DNA from 2 places in the Streptomyces sp. NPDC007088 genome. Region 1 is predicted to be linked to the other one. Evidence: riboswitches for the same ligand, from Rfam matches in the RefSeq annotation. Region 1 holds a riboswitch; the other holds the start of a gene.
What was found. A riboswitch is a leader RNA that binds a small molecule or an ion and turns the genes downstream of it on or off. The one in region 1 is predicted to bind cyclic di-AMP.
Positions count from the first base shown of each region.

Region 1 (4,181 bases):
GCGGGGGGCCGGTCGCGGGGCCGCGCCGCCGCCTCAGGCGGAGGCGGTGGTGAGGCGGCTCAGCTCGTCCTCGGTCAGTTCCAGGCCGGCGACGGCGACGAGCGCCTTGAGCTGCTCGGGGGTGCGCGCGCTGGCGATCGGCGCGGCCACGGTGGGCTGGGCGGCGAGCCAGGCCAGGGCCACGGTCGCCACCTCGGCGCCGTGCGCCTGGGCGACCTCGTCGAGGGCGGTGAGGACCTTCTGCCCGCGCTCGGTCTCCAGGTGCTTCGCGGCGCCCTCGGCGCGCACGCTCTCCACGCTGGTCCCCGGGCGGTACTTGCCGGTGAGGAAGCCGGAGGCGAGCGCGAAGTAGGGGACGGTCGCGAGTCCGGCGCGCGAGGCGACGTCCTGGAGGGCGCCCTCGTAGGTGTCGCGCGAGACGAGGTTGTAGTGCGGCTGGAGCGCGACGTACTTGGCCAGGCCCTCGCGGTCGGAGAAGTCCAGGGACTCCTGGAGACGCTCGGGCGAGATGTTGGACGCGGCGATCGCCCGGACCTTGCCGGCCCTCACGAGTTCGTCGAGGGCGGTGATGATCTCGCCGACCTCGACGGAGGTGTCGTCGAAGTGCGTGTAGTAGAGGTCGATGTAGTCGGTGCCCAGCCGGCGCAGGGAGGCGTCCGCGCCCGCCTTGACGGTGGCGGGGGACAGCCCCTTGAAGTCGGGGTGGGAGCCGACCTTGGTGGCGATGACGACGTCGGAGCGGTTGGAGCGGGCCCGCGTCCACTCCCCGATGATCGTCTCGGACTCGCCGCCCTTGTTGCCCGGGACCCAGTGCGAGTAGGCGTCGGCGGTGTCGACGAAGTTGCCGCCGGCCGCGGCGTAGGCGTCCAGCACCGCGAAGGACTGCTCCCGGTCCGCGGACCAGCCGAACACGTTGCCGCCCAGGGACAGCGGGAAGACGTCGATGCCGGAGGAGCCGAGTGTGCGCGTGGAGGTCATGTGCGCTCTCAACGCCGGGAACGGCATCGCTTATTCCGGATACCGCCGCCCCGTACGCCGCCCACCGCCTCTCGCGCGCGGACCGGGGCCCGGCGGGACAGGCGGTACCCGGCGTGCGGGGCGGCGCCGGATCAGGGGTTCTGCCCCCTGCTGCGGAGCCAGCCCATCGGGTCGATCGCGGCGCCGCCGCCCGGGTGGACCTCCAGGTGCAGGTGGGGCCCCGTGACGTTCCCGGTCGCGCCGACGCGGCCGATGACGTCGCCGGTGGTGACCTGCTGGCCCGCGCTCACCGAGATCGAGGACTGGTGGCAGTACCAGAGCTCGGTGCCGTCGTCGAGTTCGAGGACGGTGCGGTAGCCGTAGGCGCCGGACCAGCCGGCCTCCTTGACGGTCGCCGAGTGGACCGCCTTGAGCGGGGTCCCGGTCGGCGCGGCGAAGTCGAGCCCGGTGTGGTGGCCGGAGGACCACATGGAGCCGCCGTCGCCGAAGTGCGAGGTGAGGGTGTAGGAGGCGACGGGCAGCGTGTAGCTCCTGGCGAGCCGCGCGAGCCGTTCCTCCTCGGCCTTGGCCTTCGCTTCGGCCTCCGCCTTCGCCCTGGCCTCGGCCTGTGCCTTCTTCCGCGCGGTCTCGGCCTTCTTCTGCTCGGTGGCGGCGTGCTCGGCCGCGGCCCGCGCGGCGGCGGCCTCCGCGGCCCGCTGAGCGCTCCGGTCGGCGCTGTCGGCCTGGGTCTCGGCCTGGGTGAGGATGCGGGCGCGCAGGGCCTCACCGGCGTCGGTGGTGCCCTGGTCGAGATCGGCCTGGGTGACTCCGGCGCTGGTGAGCGGGGAGGCGGCGGGGTTGGCCGCGAGCTGGGCGGGGGCGTCGCCGTCCTCGCCCGCGACGTCGTCGATCAGCGTGCCGACTCCGGGCAGCGACCTGGCCTCCGGCAGGGCGTCCTTGACGTCCTTGAGCTTCGGGAAGGACTCGGGAAGCGACAGCTGGACCTTCGGCTTCTCCTGCGCGGTGGCGATACCGCCGGCGCCGACGGCCGCGAGGACGCCGACTCCGAGGACCGTCGAGCTGCGCGCGAGACCGCCGCGCTGCCTGGCGACGCGGTGCCGGCCGCGCACCGGGACGACGGTCTCCTCGGTCGGGTTCCACTCCCCGGTGCCGGGCTCGGGCACCGGGCGGGGGCCGGAGCCCCCGTCGGGGCCGGGGCCGTGGGCTCTCCCGGAGTCGTAGAAGGAGGTGGGGGCGGACCCGGTGGGAGCGGGGGCAGGCGGGTTGGACGCCACGAGGGCGGCACTCCTTTCCTTCCTTCTCGCCTACCGGGTTAGCTGACGGGTTCGGAGCAGGAAGGTCTCCTACGGACACCAGGACGCGATGTCCGATTCACCCCAGGAAGTTGGTTCCCCGGTTCCCTCGCGGGATTCGGCGCGTGCGCGCGGAGCCGTCGCTGTTGACGGCTGGGACGACCGCGCTGCGTTATCGAACGTTAATAGACACGAGGCGTGGATTCCAAGCCGTTCCCGTTGATCATTACGGGCTCCGGCCTGGGCTTAAACGGACATGGGGCATCCGATCCGGACGAGTTGACCGCCCATCCGGAGGGGGCGGAAAACTGACGGTGCGTCAGTTGTTATGGAAGCGCGTCCACCTTCTCACCCTCGGTGACCACCCTCGGACGATCCGTGCGGACCATGCCGGCCGTCCGGTCCCGGGTGCTGTGCGGCGTCGGCGCTCTCCTCCCGAAGGCGCTCCGGAGCGACCGCGGCGGCCCCGGAGCGCGGACGGCGTACGGCGAGCAGCGCCATGTCGTCGGTCGTGGCGCCGCCGGTGTGGTCGCGCACCTCGCGCGTGAGGGTCCTGAGCAGGGCCGCGGGATGCTCGAAGACGCGTCCGCGCAGCCGCTCGACGGGATCGTAGAAGCGGCCCCGGGTGTCGCGCGCCTCGGACAGCCCGTCGGTGTAGAGCAGCAGCATCGCGCCCGGCGGGTACTCCGTCTCCTCGGCGCGGTCGGGCCAGGTGCCCAGCTCCCCCATGCCGAGCGGCAGGGCGTGCTCGCCGGGCGAGAGGACCAGGACCCGGCCGTCGTGGTGCAGCAGGAGCGGTTCGGTGTGCCCGCGGTTGACGACGCGCAGGACGCCGCCGCCGTGCGGGATCTCGACGAGCACGGCGGTCGTGAACCCCTCGAAGGCGTCGAGCGCGCGGCGCCGCGCCCCCTCCCGGGCGAGCGCCCGCTCCAGCCGGGCGGCCACCCCCTCGATGGTGGACTCCTGCTCGGCGGCCTCCCGGAACGCGCCGATCACCACGGACACGGCCTCGACCGCGCCGAGCCCCTTGCCGCGCACGTCGCCGAGGACCATGCGCACGCCGTGCGGGGAGTCCTGCACGGCGTAGAGGTCGCCCCCGATGAACGCGTCGGCCTCGGCGGCCTCGTACTGCGCGGCGATGTCGAAGCCGCCGATCCGGCCGGGCGGCACCGGCAGCACGGCGCGCTGCGCCGCCTCGGCGACGTGCTGCACGGAGGCGAGCTGACGGCCGCCGTGCCGGATCACCAGATTGATCAGCGCGGCCAGGAGACACACGACGGCCACCGTGATCAGTTCCATCACGAACGCCGCGGTCGAGAGGTTGTGCTGGGCGAGGTGCAGGACCGTCGCGAGCACGAGCCCCGCCACCCCGGTCCCCACGGTGACCACGAGCCCCGAGAAGGGCGCGGCGATCAACGGGGCGGCCGTGAAGAAGGGGGCGGCGAAGTAGGTGGGCGGCGCCGTCAGCCCGAAGACGAAACCGGCGGCGAGCAGCAGGGGCGGGAGCGCGCGCACGACGGCCCGCGCCCACCGGTCCCGCCTGCCGCGCCCGCCCAGGACGAGCGGGGGCGGCGGCGGGACCGGCTTGTAGTCGGTGCGGGGGTCGTCGTCGGCAGGACCGGAGGAGGCACCGCCCCCCTCCGCCCCGGCGAAGGACCCGGCGTCCTGGCCGGGCCCGTCCCGGCCGCCGACGGCGCCGTACTCGCCGGGAACGCGGTCCGCACCGCCCGTGCCGGGGGCGCCGCGCTCCTCGGGAGCGCCGTGTTCGTCGGGCTTTCGCGTCCCCACGGCTCGCCTCCCGCCCGCTCTGCGCCCCGCTCCTGCCGTTTCCGTGCTCTCCTCACGTTTCCCCCCAGGAGCGGCTCCGGCTACTTGGGGGCGGCCGAGCGGGTACCGCCCCCGGGAGAGCCG
Region 1 covers NZ_JBIAFO010000017.1:131,162-135,342, reverse strand. Annotated here, with positions in the region: gene ACFYMP_RS24700 (aldo/keto reductase) at 34-978, opposite strand; gene ACFYMP_RS24695 (M23 family metallopeptidase) at 1,110-2,252, opposite strand; cyclic di-AMP (ydaO/yuaA leader) riboswitch at 2,265-2,404, opposite strand; gene ACFYMP_RS24690 (PP2C family protein-serine/threonine phosphatase) at 2,619-4,058, opposite strand.

Region 2 (4,181 bases), on a different contig from region 1:
CGCGATTCTCGCCGTTCCCAAAGGCCCGCTCTCGGCCTCCAGTTCGAGGACGCGGGGTGGCTCGCTGCGACGGACGACGGTCTGGTTGCGCAGCGTGAGCGGCCCGATTCTGATCGCGTAGCGCACCACGGCGTCCAGCTCGGGCCAGCGCCCTTCCTCCGGCTCGACCCGCGCGGTTCCGACGACCCAGTCCCCGTAGCGTTCCACGTCGGACAGGACCGCCCAGACGTCCCAGGGAGGCTTCCTGATCAACCGGTGCCGTACGGCCATGGGGTCCCTCCACCGTCCGATTGCCGCTTTCTGCCCGCCGCGCGTCCCACGCTAGGCCCCGGGGCGCTCGCCCGCGCGGGGACGGCGGCCGTCCCGGTACCGGTGGCCGCCCGCCGTGAGGCAGTCGGCCTTGGCGACGGGCATCCTTGGGGCGTGGGGGCCACCTGTCGCGTCGTGTGGAGGTGCCATGTCTGTCGCGCGTTCGCTGGACGGCCGTACGGCGGTGGTGACCGGGGCCGCTCGCGGCCTCGGCGCCGGGATGGCGGGGGCGCTGGTGCGGCGCGGCGCCCGGGTGGCGCTGCTGGGGCTGGAGGCGAAGGAGCTGGCGCGGACGGCTGCCGCGCTTCCTGAGGGGTCCGCGCACTGGTGGGTGGTGGACGTGAGCGACGCCGGGGCGATGGAGCGGACGGCCGCGCTCGTGCGGTCCCGCTTCGGCTCTCCCTCGGTGGTGGTGGGCAACGCGGGCATCGCGGAGACCGGCCCGTTCGTGGACTCCGATCCGGACGAGTGGCGACGGGTCGTCGAGGTGAACGTGGTGGGCAGTGCCGTGACGGCACGGGTCTTCCTGCCCGATCTGCTGCGCACCCGGGGGTACTACCTCCAGGTGTCCTCCCTCGCGGCGCTCGCACCGGCCCCCCTCATGAGCGCGTACTGCACCTCGAAGGCGGGCGCCGAGACCTTCGCCCAGGTGTTGCGGGCCGAGGTGGCGCACCGGGGTGTGGGAGTGGGGGTGGCGTATCTGAGCTGGGCCGACACGGAGATGATCCGGGCGGGCGACTCCACCCGTGCCCTGCGCGCGCTGCGGTCCGCGCTGCCGTGGCCCGCCTCCCGGACCTACGCGGCCCCTGTGGTCGCGGAGCGTCTGGTGCGCGGGGTCGAACGCCGTGCCGCCACGGTCGACGCCCAGCAGTGGGTGCGCGGAGTCCGGCTCGCCCGTGCCTGGCTGCCGCCACTGGTGACCCTTCGTTCCCGGTGGCTGATGCGGCACCTGGAGCGGGAAGGGGGCGCCGCGGCGAGCGGTCCTCTGGGGGAGGGCGGGGTAGCGGCGGCGGCCGGGCGCGCCGACGAGGCCGGAGGTCACGGCCGTGGGTGCGGGCGTGGCCGGTCCCCCGGTTCCGGGAGCGACCGTGACCGCGGGCCCACCGGCTGAGCGGCGGCGCTCGGGCGTTCCGCCGGCAGGCCCCGCTCACCGGTGTGCCCAGCGGACGGAGCTTTCCGGGGGCGGCCGGAGCGCCCCGCGCGAGGTCCGCCGGCCTTGTTCCGTCCGGTGCCTCACGCCCGGCGCGGCAGTGACGGGTGGGGGAGGAGCCCGCCGGCTCCTCCCCCACCCGTCATCCGTGCGCGTCCGGGGACGTCCGGCCTCAGTACGGACCGTTCACGTTGTCGATCGAGCCGTAGACGTGCGCGGCGTAGTTGCACGCGGCGGTGATGTTGGCGACCGGGTCGAAGCTGTCCATGGACGTGCCGGGCACGTGGTACGCCTGGAAGGTCGGGTCGATGACCTGGAGCAGCCCCTTCGACGGGGTGCCGGCGGCGGCGTTGGAGTCCCAGTCGTTGACGATCGTCGGGTTGCCGGAGGACTCACGCATCACGTTGCGGTGGATGCCCTCGTAGCTGCCGGGGATGCCGTGCTCGGCCATGATGGCCAGCGACTGCTTGATCCAGCCGTCGAGGTCGTTCGTGTACGTCGCGGGCTGCGCGGCGGGGGCCGCGGTCTTGCTCGCGGCGGCCTCGGTGGCGGCCTTCGCCGGGGCGGCGGGCGGGGTGCTGGTCCGCTGCGAGCGGTCGGCGCGGTCGGCGCCGGTCCGCCCGGCCGAGGCGCCGGACGCCTTGGCCTCGCCCTTGCCGCCGACGGTCAGCTTCAGGCCGGGGTGGATCAGGTCGGGGTTGTCGCCGACGGCCTGGCGGTTGTCCTCGTACAGCTTGTGCCAGCCACCCTCGACCGAGTGGCTCCTGGCGATCTTGGCCAGGGTGTCCCCGGAGACCACGGAGTAGGCGGCGGGGGCGGTGTCCGCGGCCGGGGCGCCGGCCGCGGCCTTCTGCTCGGCCGCCGGGTGGGACTGCGCGGCGGAGGCGATGTTCGCGCCGAACAGGGGAAGGGCCAGGGCGGCTCCCCCCGTGCTCACGGCGATCAGTCCGCGGGTCAGCGACCGGGACGTGCGACGACGATTGTTGCCCAGTGCAGGCATGGTGCGTTCCTCTCCGTCGCCTACGAGGTGAGCTGTCGGGTTCAGGCTGGAGATGCCTGGCCGCGATGAACGCGACTTCACCCCGAGCCGTTCCGGAATCCGGATCGGCGACTTACCTGGGTCCCCCGCTCCTGCCGTACGTGAATAGGTCGGGTTTCCGGACAGCGGCAGGATTCGGCGTTCTGCCCGGATGGACCGTGACGTTAAGCGAGAGGCGCCGGATCGGACAAGCTTCGCATTCTTGATCACAAAGCATTTACATGATCAACGGGGATGACCGCGAGTTCCCCTGCTTTCTTCGCGGTGTCAACTTTCTTTGCAGGGAAAGGAATGGACGCACACCCGCGGGAGTCGCCTCACGCGAAAGTGACCCTCGCCACCGAGTCCGATTAGTGCGTTTTGCTCTGTCGCGGAAGGGGGCGATCCCACCCCGACGTAGGTGAGGACCGGCGCGCGCACATCGCCACAAATGCCTCATAAGGTGCGACAAACGGGCCGTTTCGGCGCCGGACCGGCCCCCGGACGCACTGAAGGACGCGGAGGACACCTCCGGCCCCCGACCGGCCCGTCTCCATTCGGCCGGGAAAGGCGGCCGACGGGGAAAGATCACGCGGGGGAAACGGGGCGGCGAGCTACGGGGAAGATCGCCGGGGCGGAGCGAAAGATCACGCCGGGCGGTCGAGATCAGACTCCGGGACTCCAGGACTCCGGGGCAATGATCGCGTGAGGGTCTGATTACCAACGGATACGGCGCCCCTCTCCCCGGCGGTCCCGCCCTCTCCTTTGCCCCATGGAATTGATCAATGAATTCGTCATCGGCATTCAGCCCCCGGCATTCACCCTTGCGACACCGACACCGAGACCGACACCGCGCACCGCGCACCGGCACCGGGCCGGGAGGTAATGCGCGGAATTCCCTGCCGGGTGCGGCCAATGACGGAACGCCAAACCCGGACGGCTGTCTGTTGGCGCCCAAGTGCGTTCGTGTCGCCGGTGGTTCGGCCATCGCACGCCCGCACCCGGTGGGGGGGGCGTCCACCCGTGCGCGTACGTATACACCCGGCCCCCGGCGCGCAGCGGCACAGGCCGGGATCCGGTCGCTTGCCCCGTCGGGGTGAAGATTCCTCCCCCGGGGGCCGGAGGGCGACCGCTGCGCTGCGCAGAGGCCCCGCGCCACGCGCGCCGGGCCGTACGGTCACGTGCCATGAGTATCTGGCTGCCCCTGTCCGCGGTTGCCCGGCTGGTGCGCGCGACGGCCCTCGGAGTGGTGGCGGGCGTCCTGGTCGGCGTACTGGTCGACGCGGCGTTCGGCGTCCTCGCGGGGATCGCCACGACGGAACTGGTCTTCGTCCTGGCCGGCTGGCTCACGCTGTGGCCGATGGACGCCGAGGGCACGCACCGCAACGCCAGCCGTGAGGACTTCCGGCCCGCGCTGGAGGAGTGCGTCGTCGTCGGGACCGCCCTGTGCGGACTGATCGCCATCGTGGTGCTGCTGCTGGACGGAAAGTCGGGAAAGGGGAACGCCGCGGCGGCGGTGGCGCTGGGCGGGGTGTTCACGTCCTGGGCCGCGCTGCACCTCATGTACTCCGCCCGCTACGCGTACGCCTACTACGGCGCCGGGGGCGGTGGGAACGGTATCGACTTCAACTCCCAGGAGCCGCCGACGTACCGCGACTTCCTCTACTTCAGCTACAACCTGGGCATGACCTATCAGGTCTCGGA
Region 2 covers NZ_JBIAFO010000024.1:79,591-83,771, forward strand. Annotated here, with positions in the region: gene ACFYMP_RS28075 (SRPBCC family protein) at 1-270, opposite strand, end outside; gene ACFYMP_RS28080 (SDR family oxidoreductase) at 458-1,420, shown strand; gene ACFYMP_RS28085 (transglycosylase SLT domain-containing protein) at 1,632-2,459, opposite strand; cyclic di-AMP (ydaO/yuaA leader) riboswitch at 2,464-2,649, opposite strand; gene ACFYMP_RS28090 (DUF1345 domain-containing protein) at 3,664-4,181, shown strand, end outside.
Region 2: it holds a riboswitch for cyclic di-AMP, as region 1 does, so the genes downstream of both, ACFYMP_RS28085 (transglycosylase SLT domain-containing protein) here and ACFYMP_RS24695 (M23 family metallopeptidase) in region 1, are expected to answer to the same signal.